Regions from separate parts of the Azospirillum sp. A26 genome, predicted to be linked through region 3. Evidence: predicted binding sites of a transcription regulator. Region 3 holds the regulator's gene; each other region holds the start of a gene.

Region 1 (4,735 bases), 150 kb from region 3:
GCCGGCCAGAAATACCACTTCATCACCGGCTGGCTGCCCTGGTTCGCCGACGCCGCCCACATGGTGTTCGGCATCGCCGGCATCCTGTGGTCCATCGGGCTGATGGCCTTCCCGAAATATTTCGAGTTCCCGCCCAACGTCTTCATGATCCCGACGCTCAGCGTCTTCGCCTTCAAGGTCGGCGCCTCGCTCTGGCTCTACGAGGCGCGGGTGAAGTGCGGCTTCTGGGACAAGGTCGGGGCGGCGGTGGCCGGCATGGCGCTGACCCACACGGTCGGCCGCGCCATGTGGCTCGGCATGTTCACCTCCGGCCGTCCCTTCGTCCGCACGCCGAAGTGCGAGAACCAGCCGGCGCTGATGCAGGCCTTCCTGATGGCTCGGGAAGAGCTGGTTCTTCTGGTGTCGCTGTGGGGTGCGGCGCTCGCCATCGTCATGGTCTTCGGCCACGAGAACCGCGACGCCTTCATGTGGTCGGGCCTGCTGGTGGTGCAGTCGCTGCCCTATCTGGCCGCCTTCATCACCGCGCTGATCAACGTCTTCCCGACGCTGGGATTCGGCAGGAACAAGCCGCAACCGGCCGACAATGCGGTGGCCGGCGCCGGCGACTGATAGTCATAGGCCGGTGCTTCGGCTTGGAAGGAAGCGCCGGCTCTGCCAGACTTGATCGCTGTCGGGGCGGTTCCCCGGGAGGCGGCCCATGTCGGGAAATGTCCACGGTGTCGGCCCACCGGAGTTCAGCGTCCGCACCACCGCGGGCGTCGAGCGGGCCGGCAGCGCCACCGACCGCAACCGCCGCCGCAACCCGCGGCGGGAGCAGCAGGAGCGCGAGCAGGAGCGGCGCGACCAGAGCCCGCCGAACCCGCAGCGCCGCCGCCTCTACGACCTGCTGTTCGATGAGGTCGACCAGTTCGACGGGCTGGACGACCGGCAGCGCGACCGGCTGAAGGACAGCCTCCGCAGCCATTTGTCCCGCCGCCGCCCTGCCCCTCCGACGGCAGCGCCGTCGGTTCCCCATGACGAGGAGGCGCTGGCCGAGGCCCTGCTGAAGGACCCGGCGGCGCCGATCCCAGTCGATCCCGAGCATATCGTCCAGGCCGTCACCGCGGCGGCGCCGGAGCAGGATGCGGAAACCGCCCGGATGGCCGAACAGCTGCGCGACTGCCTCTCCCGCAACACCGACCGGGCGCGCAAGGTGGCGGTCTATTTGCATCTGCTGCTGACGCTGGAGGGCGCGTTCCGGCCGCATATGGTGGTGGATGTGTAGGCAAGGGCTGCGATAGCCGCCCAAAAACAAAAAAGCCCCGCCTCCCTTTCGGAAGACGGGGCCTTTCGTTACACGTGACCGTTCGGCGTCACTCCGGCGTGGAGGCTTCGCCGTCGGCTTCCGGGGTGCCCATCATCGCATCGGCGACCAGACCGGCGTTGCCGCGGATCTTGGCCTCGATGGCGTCGGCCATCTCCGGGTTGTTGCGCAGGTAGGTCTTGGCGTTCTCGCGGCCCTGGCCGATGCGGGTGCCGTCATAGCTGAACCACGCCCCCGACTTGTCGACCACGCCGGCCTGGATGCCGAGGTCGAGCAGCTCGCCCACCTTCGACACGCCCTCGCCATACATGATGTCGAACTCGACCACGCGGAACGGCGGGGCCATCTTGTTCTTCACCACCTTGACGCGGGTCTGGTTGCCGACGACGGCGTCGCGGTCCTTGATCGCGCCGATGCGGCGGATGTCGAGACGGACCGAAGCGTAGAACTTCAGCGCGTTGCCGCCGGTCGTCGTCTCCGGATTGCCGAACATCACGCCGATCTTCAGGCGGATCTGGTTGATGAAGATGACGAGGCAGTTCGACTTGGAGATCGAGCCGGTCAGCTTGCGCAGCGCCTGGCTCATCAGGCGGGCGTGCAGGCCGACATGGCTGTCGCCCATCTCGCCTTCCAGTTCGGCGCGCGGCACCAGCGCCGCAACCGAGTCGACCACCAGCACGTCGATGGCGCCGGAGCGCACCAGCGTGTCGGCGATCTCCAACGCCTGCTCGCCGGCATCGGGCTGGGAGATCAGCAGATCGTCGACCTTGACGCCGAGCTTGCGGGCATAGGACGGGTCGAGCGCATGCTCGGCGTCGATGAACGCACAGGTGCCGCCGGCCTTCTGGGCCTGGGCGATGGCGTGCAGCGCCAGCGTGGTCTTGCCCGAGCTTTCCGGGCCGTAGATTTCGATGATGCGGCCCTTCGGCAGGCCGCCGATGCCCAGCGCGATGTCGAGCCCCAGGGAGCCGGTGGAAATGACCTCCGTCTCGACCAAGCTCTCCTTGGCGCCGAGCTTCATGATCGAGCCCTTGCCGAACGCGCGTTCGATCTGGCTCAGGGCGGCATCGAGCGCCTTCTGCTTGTCCATGGAATCCTTCTCGACCAAACGAAGCTGTGCGGACGACATGCCCGGTACCCCTCTCTTAGAACACACGGTCGGCGCTCTTGCAACGAGGCTGAATGTACTCTCTTCGTTCTCGTTTGCAAGCGCCGATGTTGCCTGTGCGTTCCTATTTTACGCGGGATGTCCGGGTCCATTTTCGCGGGCGAATTCGCTCCTCCGCCTGCCCGTCACCGCCCGTCGCGGATGACCTCCTTCACCTTGGAGGCCAGCTGTTTCAGCGAGAAGGGCTTGGGCAGGAAATGGGCGACTTCGACGCCGTCGATCTCGCCCAGCCGGTCCTCGGCATAGCCGGAGATGAAGATGACCCGCATCTCCGGGCGCAGCCTGCGGACATGGCGGGCGAGCGTCGGGCCGTCCATCTGCGGCATAACCACGTCGGTGATCAGCAGGTCGATGGAGGCGCCGTTGGTCTCGATCTGCTGCAAGGCCGCCTCGCCGTTCTTGGCCTCCAGCACCTGATAGCCCTTGTTGCGCAGCGCGCGGGCGGAGAAGACGCGCACTGCGTCCTCGTCCTCCACCAGCAGGATGATGCCGGTGCCGGTCAGGTCGCTGCCGCGCCGCTCGCGCGGCTCCGCCGTGTCGACCGGACGCAGTTCGCCCTGATGGTGGGGAAGCAGGATGGTGAAGGTAGTTCCCTCCCCCACCGCCGAATCGACCAGCACGAAGCCGCCGGTCTGCCGCACAATGCCGTAGACCGTCGACAGGCCGAGCCCGGTGCCCGATCCGACCTCCTTGGTCGTATAGAAGGGCTCGAAGATGCGCTGGAGATTCTCCCGCGCGATGCCGCAGCCGGTGTCGATGACCTCGATGGAGACGTAGCTGCCAGCCGGCACCGTCTCGTGCTCCCGCCGTTCCGGCTGGCTGACGACGTAGTTGGTGGTGTTGACGATCAGCTTGCCGCCGCCGGCCATGGCGTCGCGGGCATTGACCACCAGATTGATGATGACCTGCTCCAGCTGGTTCTGGTCGACCTTGACCAGCCCCAGGTCGCGGCCATGGATCATCTTCAGCTCGATGTTCTCGCCGATCAGCCGGCGCAGCAGGTTCGCCAGCTCCGCCAGCACGTCCGTCACGTTGATGACGCGCGGCTGCAGGGTCTGCTGGCGCGAGAAGGCCAGCAGCTGCCGCACGAGGTTGGCGGCGCGGTTGGCGTTCTGCTTGATCTGCATGATGTCGCTGAAGGACTGGTCGCCCGGCTTGTGCCGCAGCAGCAGCAGGTCGCAGAAGCCGATCATCGCCGTCAGCAGGTTGTTGAAGTCGTGCGCCACGCCGCCGGCCAGCTGGCCGACCGCCTGCATCTTCTGCGACTGGGCGAACTGGGCCTCCAGGCTCTTGCGCTCGGTCATGTCGATGAAGTGCAGGATCAGGCCCACGCCATCGCCCCTGCCGCCATCGCCCCTGGAACCATCTGCACGGCCATCCGTGCGCACCGGGTTGGCGAGGCGCCGGGCATAGAGCTGGGCGGTCAGCTCGCGCCCGCCGGACAGCCGGACCTCCAGCGGATGGGCCGGGTCGGCGCCGCCCTGCACCGCCCGCAGCCGGGCGGTCACCGCCTCGCGCTCCGCCGGGACGATCAGGTCGGCCATCGGGCGGTTGATGACGCTGCCGGACTCGCTGCCGATCAGCGCCAGGAAGGCCTCGTTGCATTCGGTCAGCTGCCCGGTCTCGTCGACGAGCGCGATGCCGATGGGCGCATCCTCGAAGAAGCGCTGGAACCGCTGCTCGGACTGGCGCAGCGCCTCCTGCCATTCCCGTTCCGGGGACAGGTCGCGCACCACCGAGCGGGTGTGGATGGTGCCGTCGTCGGCATGCACCACGCTCTGCGCCACCGCGACCTGGAACCGCCGGCTGCGCAGGCCCACCATGGTCAGCTCGCCGCGCTGCTCGCCGCCGCCATGGTCGAACAGGTCGTAGGGGGCGGCGGACACCGGGGGAGCCGCCAGGATGCCGTGCAGCCGCGCCTCGCCGTCGGTCAGATCGCCGGGGGCCGCCTCCAGCCATTGGGCCAGGGTGGCGTTCACGAACAGGAAATGGCCGTTCTGATCGACCGAGAAGAAGCCGACCGGCGCGTGCTCCATGAAGTCGGCGAGCTTGGCCTGCTCGCGCAGCATGACATGCTCCAGCTCCCGCCGGGCGGTGATGTCCTCGATCCGCCAGTGGACGGAGCCGGGGAAGCCGGCCACCGGCTGGCCCTGCACCTTGCGCCATTCCGGCGGGTGGCCGTCCAGCGCCGGGATCGCCAGCTCGGCCGAGGCGGCGCCCCCTGCCTTCACCCGTTCGCGCAGGCGGCGGAATTCACGCGCGCT
Region 2 (4,735 bases), 1.4 Mb from region 3:
GCAGCTTCTTCAGCAGCAGCGAGAAGGGCTTCAGTGCCGTGTCCATGATGGTCTGGTCACCCTCCAGCCGCGACAGCAGGAAGGCGCCGGCTTCGAGGGTGGAGACGCTGTCGCGCCGCGGCTCCTTGCGCGCCTGCCCATAGAGCGAGCGGAACTGCGGGTTCAGCACGACGCGGCGGCATTTCAGCAGCCAGGCATTGCGCCACCACAGGGTCTTGGCCTGGCTCCAGGTGCCGTCCAGGACGATGACGCCCTCCAGATCCTCCAGGATCTCCGCACTGTCGCGCAGCGGCTCGCCGTTCCTGTCGACCACCCCCACCTCCGGCCGCGGAGCGCCGCCATCCTTCACCGGGCCGAGATACAGCACGCCCCAGCGCTTGGGATCGACCTCCCGCCCCAGGATGCGCTTCAGGCCCGGCCAGCTCAGCCCGACCTTCACCATCGAATTGGCGAATTGCAGATGGGCGATCTGGGCGGTGCCCAGATTTTCCCGCTTCTCCTGCGGATGTTGCAGGATCAGCAGGAAGACGCCGTTGTCGATCGGCTGCACTGCCTCACAAATGCACAGGTGATTAGGCTTTAGGCAGGTGGGGCAGGAATCGGGGGCGGTGGCGCTGTGCATGGGAGGTACGCATTCCTTGAAGGGGATTGGCCGCGAATATGGGTTGGAATGACGCGGAAGGGAACACATCTCACACCAAGGACGGCGCTGCTCCCCAAAGAGCGATGGCCGCCACGGCGCGTACGACAGATCCCCTCTCAAGACTCCCTCGTGTCATACCTGTTCATGTGGGTTCAAGTGGCTTCGTATAAACCGTTTGTAGAGACTTAGTCGTGTGTCATGGAACTCGTGTGACGCGCTTAACAGCTGGCCTGGAACTTGCGTAGTTATTATCCAGGCAAACAGGACGACGGGTGGGCCAGGACCGGCCTTAGTCAGGCTGATCCACGGTGCCATCCGGCGCTCAGAAGGAGACCTGCCATGCTGCCCGCCCACCTTGCCGACCGCCTGCTGAAGCAGCGCCGCGATGCCGACAGCGCGGAATTCGCCCGCCAGCTCCCGCTCTACGCCCCGATGGACGCGGATGACCCGCGCTGGATGACCGAGCCGGACGGGTCGGAGCAGCCTGGCCGCCACGAGCCCGACTGGGCGACCGACTACTGACCGGCAGTCAGCTTGGCGACGGCCGGTTTGCGGTGATCCGACAAACGATTCTGTCGGTTGTCGGACATCGGCTGTCCGGCCGGCCATAGCCCCGACTCGCGTCCTGCGGTCTGCCCAAGGCCGCCCCGATCTTCTTTCTCCACGTCTTGCCAGCCCTGCCCGTCCCAGGCGAGGGTCCAGTTGCCTGGGCGCCCGCCCCGGCAACGCTCCAGCATGACCGACCAGCGCGGCATCCCCAGCCCAGGCGGACCTCCGGCCGGGCGTGGTGCCGCATCCCCCTCCTCATCCAGACTGGGGACGGCATTCAACCGCCAGCGCGTCACTGCGGCGCTGAGCCCTTCCGCCCGCCGGCCTGCCATCCGTCCGCCTGCCATCCACGGGTTGCGCCCGCCCGATGCGCCGGCGCTCGCGTCCAGCAGGAATCCGGTCACCCCCGACGACTCGGCGGCAAGCTGCAGCCGCCGGCTTGCGGTCAGGTCCAGCCCCTCCAACTCGCCCAGCACCGCCGACAGGGTGGAGCAGCGCAACGCCTCCTCCATCGCCCACAGCGCATCGACCGGCCGCACCGCCCGCACCGCGACCAGCCGGTCGGACGTCAGCCCATAGGCCGCCAACCCCGGGGCATACAGGTCGCGCCCGCGCAGGATCCACAGCGCCGGCCTTTTCGGAGTCGCCAGCCGGGCCAGCAGCGCCGCGGCGAATCCGGTGCCCGCCCCCGGGTCGTCCGCCACCACCGCATGCAGGCAGCCCAGCGGCAGCCCACCGTCGGGCAGATGGCCATCGACCGAGTCGATGCCGAACGCCAGGGTCCGCCCCCCTTCCCCGCCCGCTCCCTCGAGCCGCCGGATGCGTGCACGCAGGTCGGCCAGCAGTCCGGCACGGTTACGCCGCGCCGCGTCCACAGATGGGGAGGGGGACAACGGGACAGACATGACTCAGCTCCGCTCGACAGGTATATGTTCCTGATATGTTCTATCATGAACGCGTGTCGAGCGGGAGTCTGCGACTCCAGTCTTGTTTTCGGGCCGTCTGTCCTGAAATCAGCCGTCGCTGGGATCAGTTGGCGATTGGCGCCGCGCCGATCTTGCCGCGCGGGGCGGCCTTGATGGTCGGGCCGGCATTGTCGACGGGCTTCGCCAGGGTGGTGGAGGTGCCACGGGTGCCGCGCGGCGTGTTGCCCTTCAGGCTCAGCAGATGCAGCCGGACGTAGGCGGTGGAGCCGCCGACCTTCACCGCCACCCAGTCGCTGTTGCGCACCCGGCCCAGCGTGGTCACCGCCTGACCCGCCCCAAGCGTGGCGATGACGCCCGAGCCGCCCGCCGGCTGGGCATAGGCCGGCGTCGGCTTGTCCACCTGCCACTCTCCATAGATCGGCTCAAGCCCGGTTCCGGTATCGGGCGCGGTCCGCACGGTCGGCGGATTGGGGGTCCGCTGGTACGGCATACAGCCGGGAACCATCAGCGTGGCCAGGGCCACCATCAAGGGAAGGGTACGCAGACGGCGGATCATCGCTCACCTTGAGATGGAACGGTGCTTTGCAGGAACGGGACGAACGGAGAGGGTAAACTGGTGGGTTGTGGACCTTCGGCGCGACCATACAGGAGGCAACCCCCTTTTCGCCACCGCAGCGCAGCCGGATTCGCTATGCGCTTTTTGAGGCGCACCTCCCGATCTTGAAGTATTATCTCAAATCCGATCTTTTTCGGCGCCGTTCCGCGCAGGAGTCCCAGGCCGCCCCGCGTATCTTGACCATCACGACGGCACCTTACGGGAGCATCCGGCCATGATCTCCTCCCTCGGCAGTTCCAACAGCACGGCGACGCTTCAGAAATTCTTCTCCAAGGCGGACGCCGACAGCGACTCGTCGCTGTCCAAGGACGAGTTGCTGGGCGCGCTCGGCGGCACCTCGGCCGCTTCCGACAGCGGGAAACTGTCGTCGGCCGTCGACGGCCTGATCGGCAGCCTGGACAGCGACAGCAACGGCTCGCTCAGCACGACCGAATTCAGTTCCTTCGCCAGCCAGTTCGACTATGGCAGCGGCAGCGCCCTGCTGGCGGCGCAGGAGCAGGCGAGCGCGATGCAGCAACAGTTCGCCCAGAACCTCTATTCCAGCCTGGACAGCGACAGCAGCGGCGGCATCAGCACCGACGAACTGACGTCCGTTTTGACCTCCGCCGGCCAGTCGAGCACCGATGCCGCGTCGCTGTTCAGCAGCCTCGACAGCGACGAGGACTGGTCGATTTCCCAGGACGAGTTGAGCAGCGCGCTGAAACAGACCGACGCCAACCGCCCGCCACCCCCGCCGCCACCCGCCAATGACACAGGCCCTTCCGTCGCTTCGGACAGCGGCAGCACGTCCTCGATCCCGTCCTCCAGTTCGGCATCCTCCAGTTCCGCGGCTTCAAGCTCGGCAGCCGGCGGCACGACCGGCTACGACCCGCTGGACACCAACAAGGACGGCTATGTGTCGGAACAGGAACGCATGGCCGCCTATGGCGGCATGCAGCAGCAGACGGGCGGCGTCACGTCCAACCGCCTCAGCGGCGACATGCTGCGGACATTGATGCAAGGCATCAACGAGGTTGCCGCGTAGCCTTGTGGGTTCGGATGCGCGGCACGGGGAAAGGCGGTCGGCGGGTGGCGCCGGCCGCCTTTTCTTTTGCCTAGCTTTCTCCGCCCGACTTTCTCCGAACGCCGTCAAACCGCCCGGCTGTGCCGTCCGGCCCCCTTGGACAGGTGGGTGTCGAAGCGGGCTGCAACGATGCGCATCAGCGGACGGGCGCTCTCCGGCACATCGATGTGCCGGCCGTCCACCACCGCGACGCCGTCGGCGACCAGATCGGCCATGCCCTCCAGCTCCGCATCGAAGGCGGACTCGGGCAAGCCGTGGGCACGGGCGATGGCGGCGGTGTCGACCGACAGGTCGCACATCAGCCGCATGATCAGGTCGCGCCGCACCTTGTCGTCCTGAGTCAGCGCGATGCCTTTGCCGGTGGGCAGGCGGCCCTCCTCGATGGCGGTGGCGTAATGGTCGAAGGGCACCGCGTTCTGCACATAGCCCTGCGGCAGGGCGCCGATGGAGGAGGAGCCGAAGCCCAGCAGAGTCTCGGCATCGTCGGTGGTGTAGCCCTGGAAGTTGCGGCCCAGCCGCCCTTCCTCCTGCTGCACCGCCAGCTCGTCGCCGGGGCGGGCGAAATGGTCGAGACCGATGGCGCTGTAGCCGGCGGCCGACAGCGTGTCGGCAATGGCGGCGAACTGCTCCCAGCGGCCGAGCGAACCGGCCAGAACCGACTCGTCGATCTTCTTCTGGTGGGTCTTCATCCACGGCACATGGGCGTAGCCGAAGACCGACAGCCGGTCGGGCGCCATCTCCAGCGCGATCTCGGCGGAGCGGGCGACGCTCTCGACCGACTGGTGCGGCAGGCCATACATCAGGTCAAGGTTGACGCTGGTGATGCCGGCATCCTTCAGCCAGGCCAGCGCCTGTTCGGTCACGGCGCGCGGCTGGACGCGGTTGATCGCCTGCTGCACCGTTTCGTCGAAATCCTGCACGCCCAGCGAGGCGCGGTT
Region 3 (4,735 bases):
ACCGTATGCTGGTGGCGGAAAGCGGACTCTACAATCCCGCCGATCTGGCCCGGATGGCGAAGGTCGGGGCGCGCTGCTTCCTGGTTGGCGAATCGCTGATGCGGCAGACCGACGTCACCGCCGCCACCCGCGCCCTGCTGGCTCCGGTGTGACGCGATGACCGAGGTGGTGGCCGATCTGACAGCCGATGTGCTGATCGCCGCGGAGAGCCCGCGCCAGGATGCCGTGATCGCGCTGGTGGCGGCGCTCGACCGCTATCTGCTGGATCTCTATCCGGCAGACACCTGCCACCTGCTCGACATCGGCGAACTGGAGGCACCGAACCTGCGCTTCCTCGTCGCCCGCAAGGACGGCGTTCCGGTCGGCTGCGCCGCACTCCGCGTCGATCCCACGGGCTATGGCGAGATCAAGCGGATGTATGTCGATCCCGCCGCCCGCGGACAGCGCATCGGCGACCGCCTGCTCGCCCGGCTGGAGGAGCAGGCGCGGGCGGAGGGCCTGAACGCCCTGCTGCTCGAATCGGGCATCCATCAGCCCGAAGCGCTGGCGCTCTACCGCAAGGCCGGCTTCACCGACCGCGGCCCCTATGCCTGCTACGAAGACAATGGCGTCAGCGTCTTCATGGAAAAGCTTTTGACGGAGACCGCACGATGACCGGCTTTACCCATTTCGACGCCGAGGGCAAGGCGGTGATGGTCGACGTCTCCGACAAGGCCGACACCGAACGCACCGCCACCGCCGCGGCGACCGTGCTGATGCAGCCGGAAACGCTGGCGCTCATCATGCAGGGCGGGGTGAAGAAGGGCGACGTGCTGTCGGTCGCCCGGCTGGCCGGCATCATGGGGGCCAAGCGCACGCCCGACCTGATCCCGCTCTGCCACCCGCTGATGCTTACCTCTGTCAAGGTCGACCTGTCCTGCGATCCCGCCCGCAACGCGGTGGACGTGACGGCAACCTGCAAGTTGAAGGGCCAGACCGGCGTGGAGATGGAGGCGCTGACCGCCGTCACCGTCGCAGCCTTGACCGTCTACGACATGTGCAAGGCGGTGGACCGCGGCATGACCGTCACCGACGTGCGCCTGCTGCACAAGGCCGGCGGCAAGAGCGGCGAATGGGGTGCGTCCACGTCGTCCTCCACCGGAGGCTGACGCCATGATCTCCGTCGCCGAGGCGCGCGCCCGCATCCTGTCGGCCTTCGCTGCCCTCCCGGCGGAGACGGTCGCCCTGCCCGACGCTCTCGGTCGTGTGCTGGCCGAACCGGTGGTCGCCCGGCTGACCCAGCCGCCCTTCCACGCCGCCGCCATGGATGGCTGGGCCGTGCGTGCCGCCGACATCGCCGCCGCGACCGCCGAGGCCCCCGTCCCGCTGCGGCGCATCGGCGAATCCGCCGCTGGCCATGCCTTCACCGGCAGCGTCGGCCGGGGCGAGGCGGTGCGCATCTTCACCGGCGCGCCCCTGCCCGGCGGCGCCGACGCCGTGGTGATGCAGGAGGATTGCAGCGCCGACGACGCCACAGTGCGGATCGGCCGCGCCGTGGCCGCCGGCCGCTTCGTCCGCGAGGCCGGATTCGACTTCACGGCCGGTCAGAAGCTTCTGCCGAAGGGGCGGCGCCTGACCGCGCGCGACATCGCGCTGGCCGCCGGCGGCAATGTGCCGTGGCTGTCGGTCCACCGCCGGCCGCGCATCGCCGTCCTCGCCACCGGCGACGAGATCGCCCTGCCCGGCGACCCGCTGGGACCGAGCCAGATCGTCAGCACCAATGCGCTCGGCCTCTGCGCCCTGGTGACCGCTCAGGGCGGGCTCGCCCACAATCTGGGCGTCGCCAAGGACACGCCGGAGAGCGTGGCGGCCCTGGCGAAGGGGGCCGCCGGCTGCGACCTGCTGGTCACCACCGGCGGGGCGGCGCATGGCGATTACGATTTCGTCCGCGATGTGCTGGCCGAACGCGGCGTGGCGCTGGAGGTGCAGACGGTGGCGATGCGTCCGGGCAAGGCCTTGATGTTCGGCCGTGCCGGGTCGGTGCCGCTGCTCGGCCTGCCCGGCAACCCGGTGTCCACCGGTGTGACCGCGCTCCTGTTCCTCCGCCCGATCCTGCGCGTGCTGCAAGGCTTGCCGCCGGAGGACAACCGCCTGCCGCTGCGCGCCCGCCTGACCGGCGCGCTGAGAGCCAACGACCGGCGCGAGGAATATCTGCGCGCCACCCTCGCCGCCGGCCCGGACGGTGTCCTGACCGTGACGCCCTTCGCCCGGCAGGACAGCGCCATCACCACCCTGTACGCTCAGGCCGATTGCCTGATCCCCCGCCCGCCCCATGCCGACCCGGAGCCGGCGGGCGCCATGGTGACCGTGCTCCCTTTGACGGATGGGGTGCTCAGCATCTAGACTTGAACACAGAGCTTAGAAACGGCGCCTGGAAACGGTGCTGGGACGAGGACTGGAACAGGTGAACATCACCCGGAAAACTGTTTCACCGCGTTCCAAATGTTCCACACAAGTTCTAAAAGAAGCCGCTGGGGGGCTTGACGCGCGGCAGGAACCAAACTAGAACATGGAGCAACGTTTAGTTTTTGTTCCATCTTCAGTCTGGCCGAAGCCGGGAGGCATCCATGCTCACGCGCAAGCAGCACGAATTGCTGCTGTTCATCCACGAACGGCTTGGCCAGGGCGGTGTCTCGCCGTCGTTCGACGAGATGAAGGACGCCCTGGGCCTGAAGTCCAAGTCGGGCATCCATCGCCTGATCACCGGGCTGGAGGAGCGCGGGTTCATCCGCCGCCTGCCCCACCGGGCCCGTGCGCTGGAGGTTCTGCGCCTTCCCGAGGGTCTCGACGCGTCGCGCAACCGGACCGCGGCTCCCAAGCCGAAGTTCCAGCCCAACGTCATCAAGGGCGATTTCGCCTTCGCCGGCCGCGACACCGCTCCGCCCGCCCCGACCCCGGCCGCGGCCAACGAGACGGTGCAGCTTCCGCTCTATGGCCGGATCGCCGCCGGTACGCCCATCGAGGCCCTGCGCGACAACAGCGCCTTCGTCGACGTTCCCGCCTCGATGCTGACCGGTGGCGACCATTATGCGCTGGAGGTTTCCGGCGACTCGATGATCGAGGCCGGCATCCTCGACCACGACACCATCGTCATCCAGCGCTGCGATGCGGCAGAGAACGGCACCATCGTCGTCGCCCTGGTGGACGAGGGCGAAGTGACACTGAAGCGCCTGCGCCGCAAGGGCAACACCATCGCGCTGGAACCCGCCAACGCCGCCTACGAAACCCGCATCTTCGGCGCCGACCGCGTCCGCGTGCAGGGCAAGCTGGTCGGTCTCGTGCGCAAGTACTGAGCTTTTCGTGCCCGGCCGCCGATCCCCTCCTCCGTCCCCGCGGCGGATGGGATCGGCGAAGTCCAAAGCTCCTCTCACTTTGCTCCGGTCCAGGGCCGGTCTCCCCGCAGCCCACGCACCGTCTCCACCGTCACCCCCTCGGCGGTTACCGTCAGCGCATGCGCGCCTTCATGACGCAGGGTCCAGCGGTCCACCACCAAATCCGCCCGGCAGCGCCGCGCCACCTCCGCCGTCACCACCGCATCGGCCGTCCCGCAATCCTCGTCCAGCGCATCCGGCAGCCGCGGCAAGGCCACCGTCTTTCCCTGCACCCGGTACAGGCAGCCAAGCGCATCGCAGTCCAGCGACCGCCCTCCCCCGCTCCATCCTCCGTCCGCCGGCCAGGGATCGGCCGCCGACCGCTCGCCATCGCGCTCCCGCCAGGTTTCGGTCATCCGCCCGCCGCCTTTGACCGACGCGCTGAGTCGTCCGTCCGGCAGCCTGACAGCCATCACCGTCCCGTCGCCGGCCACCAGCACATCCGGCCGCACCGCCAGCATCGGCGAGGCCATCCCCATCAGGACCGGTAGCATGCCCAGCCAACGCCACCACCGCGTCCACAAGCACAGCCAGATCCCTCCCACCACCAGCAGCGCAAATCCTTCCGCCGGCATCGCCGGCACGGTCAGCGAGGCCCAGGGGAGGCGTCCGAAGAATTCCGCCGTCCAGATTACCGCCCGGTCGCCCCAGTTCATGGCGATCAGCGCCGGCGCCTCCAGTCCGAAGGGCAGCAGCGCGTAGGCGATCAGGCTCCACGGCATGACCCAGAAGGACGTGATGGGAATGGCGATGAGGTTCGACAGCACGCCGTAGAAGGCGATCTGCTGGAAGTGGAAGAGCGAGAAGGGCAAGGTCGCCAGCGTCGCCACCACGCTGGTCAACAGAATCCCGCCGACATAGAACAGCCCGCGCACCAGCCATCCCGCATCGCGCCGCCATTCCGCCAGCCTGACGCTGCCCTTCTCGAAGGCAGCGATCAGCGCCACCACGGCGGCGAAGGACATCTGGAAGCTCGGCCCCAGCATGCCCTCCGGATCCATCGCCATGGTGACCAGCCCGGCAAAGGCGACCAGCCGCATGCTCAACGGATGACGATCCAGCATGATCGCCCCCATCACCATGCCGGTCATCAACACCGACCGCACCGTCGGCAGCGGCGCCCCGACCAGCAGCGTGTAGCCAAGTGCCGACAGGATGCCGAACAGCGCCGCGATCTTCTTGATCGGCCACCGCAGCGCGATATAGGGCACCGCCGCCAGCAATGCCCGCACGACATAGAACAGGATGCCGGCGGCGATGCCGACATGCAGGCCGGAGATCGACAGCAGATGGGCCAGCCCGCTGTTGCGGAAGTCGTCCATCGT
Region 4 (4,735 bases), 1.4 Mb from region 3:
GCCTCTACGAGTGCATCCTGTGCTTCTGCTGCTCGACCTCGTGCCCCAGCTACTGGTGGAACGGCGACCGGTATCTCGGCCCGTCGATCCTGCTCCAGGCCTATCGCTGGATCGCCGACAGCCGCGACGAGATGACGGGCGAGCGCCTCGACAACCTCGAGGACCCGTTCCGTCTCTATCGCTGCCACACCATCATGAACTGCACCAAGGCGTGCCCGAAGGGTCTCAACCCCGCCAAGGCCATCGCCGAGATCAAGAAGCTGATGGTTGCGCGCCGCTGATCGCGGGTAAGCGTTTGCGACATGGAAAAGGCGCCCCCTCGGGGGCGCCTTTTTCGTTTGTGCAGCTTCAGACGAAGTCCGGGTCGGTCGGTCGCGACGGCGGAAGGTCGTTGCCGGGAGCCGGGCTGTCGGTGGTGCCGGGGCCACCGGGATTGGGCAGGTCGGGGTTGTCGGTGCCCGGCAGATCGACGCCGGGAATGTCCTCGTGCGGGCCCGGGAAGGGGTTGGGCGGGGCGGCGCTGAGGCCGGGATCGGTGGTCGGCATGGGCTGCTCTCCCTCTGTTGGTCAGTCTCGGTTGCTCGCTCTCCCCTATCAACGGCCGAAGCCGCAATCCGCTCCATCGCACGGGACGATTGCGTGCGCACCGGTTGACCGATGGCGGCGAGGGGGTATGCTCTTCGGGAGATCACCAACGACGACGAACCACGAATGGGCGGTGCCGGCCGGCGGCGCCCAGCGTAGGGACACATTTTCTTTCTAGGGAAGGACCAAAATCATGGGCGGCATGGCAGGCCAGGCGTGGAGCTGGATCCAGGGCGAGTGGGTGGAAGGCAATCCGCCGATCGTCGGACCGCTGTCCCACACGCTGTGGCTCTCTTCGACGGTCTTCGACGGCGCGCGCGCCTTCCAGGGCGTGGCCCCCGACCTGGACCTGCACTGCGCCCGTGCCATCCGGTCCGCCCAGGTGATGGGGCTGGAGCCGATGGTCACCGCCGGTGAGATCGAAGAGCTGTGCTGGGACGGCATCCACCGCTTCCCCAAGGAGGCGGAGCTGTACATCCGTCCGATGTTCTACGCCGACGACGGCTTCGTCGCCCCGGCGCCGGAGAGCACGCGCTTCGTCCTGTCGATCTACGAGGACCCGCTGCCGCAGCCGACGGGTTTCGCTGCCTGCATCTCCACCCGCCGCCGGCCGATCCCGACCATGGCCCCGACCGAGGCCAAGGCCGCCTGCCTCTATCCCAACGCCGGCTTGGCGCTGACCGAGGCGCGCAAGCGCGGCTTCCAGAATGCCATCATGCTGGACGTCATCGGCAATGTGGCCGAGTTCGCCACGTCCAACATCTTCATCGCCAAGGACGGGGTGGTGCGCACGCCGGTGCCGAACGGCTGCTTCCTGAACGGCATCACCCGCCAGCGCATCATCGCCCTGCTGCGCAACCACGGCGTGACGGTGGAGGAATGCACCCTGACGCCGCAGGACGTTCTGGAGGCCGACGAGATCTTCTCCACTGGCAACCACGCCAAATGCGTGCCGGTGATCAAGGTGGAGGACCGCAGCCTCGCGGCAGGACCGCTGTTCCAGCGGGCGCGGGCGCTCTATTGGGAATATGCGTTCCGCTGAGCTATAGCGATCGGATTCACGCTTCAAATCGATGCCGATTTTATGCGATCCGATCGAGCAGCGCCACCGCCGCCCGGCGGTGATGGGCCAGCGTGGCGGCCAGCCGGGCCAGCCACGCGTCGGTCCCGCAGCTTGCGGCGGTCAGGGCGCCGCGGCGCCGGGCGGTGGCGAGGCGCGCTTCCGCCGCGAGCGTACTGTGCAGGCGGAGCGTTGCGGCGCGTTTGATCGCGTTGGCGCGGCTTGGCGTCATGGGTGCGGTGAAGGCTGTCCAAGTGGGCGGCACGGTCCATGGAATGGACGGTACCGCCTGTCGGGATGTGCGGTAAAGGGAAATTTTCCTAGGACTGAGCGGTGACCATGGAGGCGTCTACCCCCACGCTCACTGGCTTGCCCAGATGATCCGTGCCATCCAGGCGACGTCCGACATCGGGATGCTGCGGTCGGGGTGGGCCCGGTTGATCGACAGCAGTTCGATCTTGGTCGCCGTCTCGCGGATCAGCTGTTTGGCCATCACCTCGCCGCCCTTGGTGCGGACGACGACGCGGTCGTTGCGGCGGATCTGCGCGGCAGGCGAGACGATGATGGTGTCACCGTCGCGATAGACCGGCTCCATGCTGTCGCCGGAAATCTCCAGCGCATAGGCATGCGGGTCGCCCAGACTGGGGAACAGCAGCTCGTCCCAGCCGCTGCCGGCGGGGAAGCCGGCATCGTCGAAATAGCCGGCCGACCCGGCCTGGGCATAGCCGATCACCGGAACCCGCTGCAGCGGGGTGGTGCCGGTGCCGTCGCCGACCAGCGACACGAATTCCGACAAGGAAGCGCCGGTGGCGTCCAGCACCTTGGAGATGCTTTCCGTCGACGGCCAGCGCAGCTTGCCGTCGTTGGTGGTGCGCTTGCTCTTGTTGAAGGTGGTCGGGTCCAGTCCGGCGCGCCGCGCCAGCCCGGAGGCGGAGAGCCCGTGCTGTGCCGCGAGGCGGTCGATGGCCCGCCAGATGTCCGTATGTTTCAGCATGGGACGATAATCTCATAAAGCGGCGACAGCGTCCCTAGGAACTTTTTCATAAAACCATTGACCGCAGGCAATGGGCGGAACATAACGCAAACAGAAGACGCGGCTGCGACGTAGGTCCGGCGTCTCTCTTCTCAAAAAATCCGAAGCCGCAAGGAGACCAGCATGCTGCGTCCGGCCGCCCCCGTTTTGCCCGCAACCAGCGTTTCCCGGACCGTTCCGCTGAAGCCGGAGCCCTACAGCGTCGAGGGCCAGCCCTTTGCCGACGCGGAGGAGGCGTGGTTCTGGGCAGTGCAGGCGCATGACGCCAAGGCGGCTGGGGCGCGGATTACCGCCGGCTGTGGGCAGGTCGCGCGGCCCTGCGAGCCGCAGGACCTTCTTCAGGTGGTCGACCGCCTGTACCGGGCGCGCAAGCTGATGCGCGATCACCTGCATGTGCTGGTCCATTACGGCCGCCGCCAGAGCGCGCCGGAACTGGACCGGTTCCGCGAACAGCGGGCCCATTCGCTGTGGCAGGAGGCGTTCACCGTGATCGCCCCGGCGCTGCGCAAAAAAGGCATTGCGCGATGAGCGCGCCCCCCTGGACCGCGGCCTGGATCGTCTATCGCGGCGAAGCGCCCCTGTGGTGGCTGCGGTTGCTGAAGCCGGGCTTCCGCCATTGTCTGGCCCTGCTGACCGACGGGCGGCGCTGGGTGGCGGTCGATCCGCTGGCCGGCTTCACCGACATCGCGGTGCTGGACCTGCCCGCCGACTTCGACCTGCCGGGCTGGTACCGCGCCCAGGGGCTGACGGTCGACGCCGCCCCACTGTGCCGCCCGGCCGGCCCTGCCCCCTGGGGGCCCTTCACCTGCGTCGAGGCGGTCAAGCGCCTGATCGGCCTGCGTGCCCGCCGGGTGCTGACCCCCTGGCAACTGCACCGCCACCTGACTGGAGGAGACCGCACATGCCCGCATCCGCAGCCGTGAAACCGTCCGCTCGGCGGAAGGGTGACCTGTCGGAACCGGAAGCCCTGCTGGAGCGCTACCGCGTCGCCCGCGACCGGCGCAGCGTGTGGGAAAGCCATTGGCAGGAATGCTACGACCATGCGCTGCCCAATGGGAGGCCCTTCCGCGGCGGTGGCACGCCGGGCGAACGCCGGGTCGACCGGCTGTTCGACGGCACCGCCCCCGACGCGGTGGAGCAGCTGGCCGCCAGCCTGCTGTCGGAACTGACGCCGCCCTGGTCGCGCTGGTTCGGCTTCCAGCCCGGTCCCACCCTGACCGGAACGGAGCGCGACCGGGTCGCTCCGCTGCTCGACCGTGCCGCCGGTATCGTCCAGGCCCATTTCGACCGCTCCAACTTCGCAGTGGAGATTCATCAGTCCTTCCTCGACCTCGTCGCCGTCGGCACCGCCAGCCTCCTGATGGAGGAGGCGGCCCCCGGCGCCCCGTCCAGCCTGCGCTTCACCGCCGTGCCGCTGGCCGAAGCGGTTCTAGAGGAGGGGCCGGACGGACGGCTCGACGCCACCTTCCGCCGCAGCGAGGCGACGCTGGCCCAGATCCTTCAGCGCTTCCCCGGTGCCGACCTGCCGGACGAGCTGCGGAAGCAGGCGGCCGGGGATCCCGACAGCCGTTTCCCGCTGGTCGAGGCGGTGCTGCCCGACGGTACGGCCTATCGCTGGGGCGTGGTGCTGGACAGCGGGCTGGCCGAGCCGTCCTGGCTGGCACAGGGGCGCTTCGCCCAGTCGCCCTTCGTCAATTTCCGCTGGTTGAAAGCTCCTGGCGAGACTTATGGCCGCTCTCCGGTGATGAAGGCGCTGCCCGACATCAAGACCGCCAACAAGGTGGTGGAGTTGGTTCTGAAGAACGCCTCCATCGCCGTCACCGGCATCTGGCAGGCCGACGACGATGGGGTGCTGAACCCCACCACCATCCGGCTGGTGCCTGGCACCATCATCCCCAAGGCGGTCGGGTCCGCCGGCCTGACGCCGCTGGCCAACCCCGGCCGGTTCGACGTGTCGCAGCTGGTGCTGGACGATCTGCGTGGCCGCATCCGCCATGCGCTGCTGGTCGACCGGCTGGGGCCGGTGGAGTCGGCGCGGATGACCGCGACCGAAGTGC

Evidence for each region. Region 3 encodes LexA, which represses DNA repair genes until DNA is damaged. Its sites were predicted from a motif close to ATGTTCTANTTTGGTTC; they were not measured.
Region 1: a site for LexA is predicted at 2,486-2,502, ahead of recA (recombinase RecA). Genes of this name have one in related genera too.
Region 2: a site for LexA is predicted at 2,122-2,138, ahead of ABNQ39_RS10890 (ImuA family protein). Genes of this name have one in related genera too.
Region 4: a site for LexA is predicted at 2,717-2,733, ahead of ABNQ39_RS11655 (S24 family peptidase). Genes of this name have one in related genera too.

The regions. Positions count from the first base shown of each region.
Region 1 is NZ_CP170472.1:609,676-614,410, reverse strand. It holds gene ABNQ39_RS03405 (glycosyltransferase family 2 protein) at 1-609, shown strand, start outside; gene ABNQ39_RS03400 (hypothetical protein) at 698-1,264, shown strand; gene recA (recombinase RecA) at 1,353-2,432, opposite strand; gene ABNQ39_RS03390 (ATP-binding protein) at 2,597-4,735, opposite strand, start outside.
Region 2 is NZ_CP170472.1:2,175,919-2,180,653, forward strand. It holds gene ABNQ39_RS10880 (tRNA-uridine aminocarboxypropyltransferase) at 1-622, opposite strand, end outside; gene ABNQ39_RS10885 (hypothetical protein) at 983-1,165, shown strand; gene ABNQ39_RS10890 (ImuA family protein) at 1,159-2,097, opposite strand; gene ABNQ39_RS10895 (SH3 domain-containing protein) at 2,222-2,674, opposite strand; gene ABNQ39_RS10900 (EF-hand domain-containing protein) at 2,949-3,758, shown strand; gene hemN (oxygen-independent coproporphyrinogen III oxidase) at 3,863-4,735, opposite strand, start outside.
Region 3 is NZ_CP170472.1:763,621-768,355, reverse strand. It holds gene trpC (indole-3-glycerol phosphate synthase TrpC) at 1-152, shown strand, start outside; gene ABNQ39_RS04110 (GNAT family N-acetyltransferase) at 157-654, shown strand; gene moaC (cyclic pyranopterin monophosphate synthase MoaC) at 651-1,148, shown strand; gene ABNQ39_RS04100 (molybdopterin molybdotransferase MoeA) at 1,153-2,382, shown strand; gene lexA (transcriptional repressor LexA) at 2,607-3,332, shown strand; gene ABNQ39_RS04090 (ComEC/Rec2 family competence protein) at 3,407-4,735, opposite strand, start outside.
Region 4 is NZ_CP170472.1:2,314,600-2,319,334, reverse strand. It holds gene ABNQ39_RS11675 (succinate dehydrogenase iron-sulfur subunit) at 1-281, shown strand, start outside; gene ABNQ39_RS11670 (hypothetical protein) at 349-546, opposite strand; gene ABNQ39_RS11665 (branched-chain amino acid aminotransferase) at 779-1,627, shown strand; gene ABNQ39_RS11660 (hypothetical protein) at 1,668-1,877, opposite strand; gene ABNQ39_RS11655 (S24 family peptidase) at 2,007-2,639, opposite strand; gene ABNQ39_RS11650 (hypothetical protein) at 2,802-3,206, shown strand; gene ABNQ39_RS11645 (hypothetical protein) at 3,203-3,601, shown strand; gene ABNQ39_RS11640 (portal protein) at 3,580-4,735, shown strand, end outside.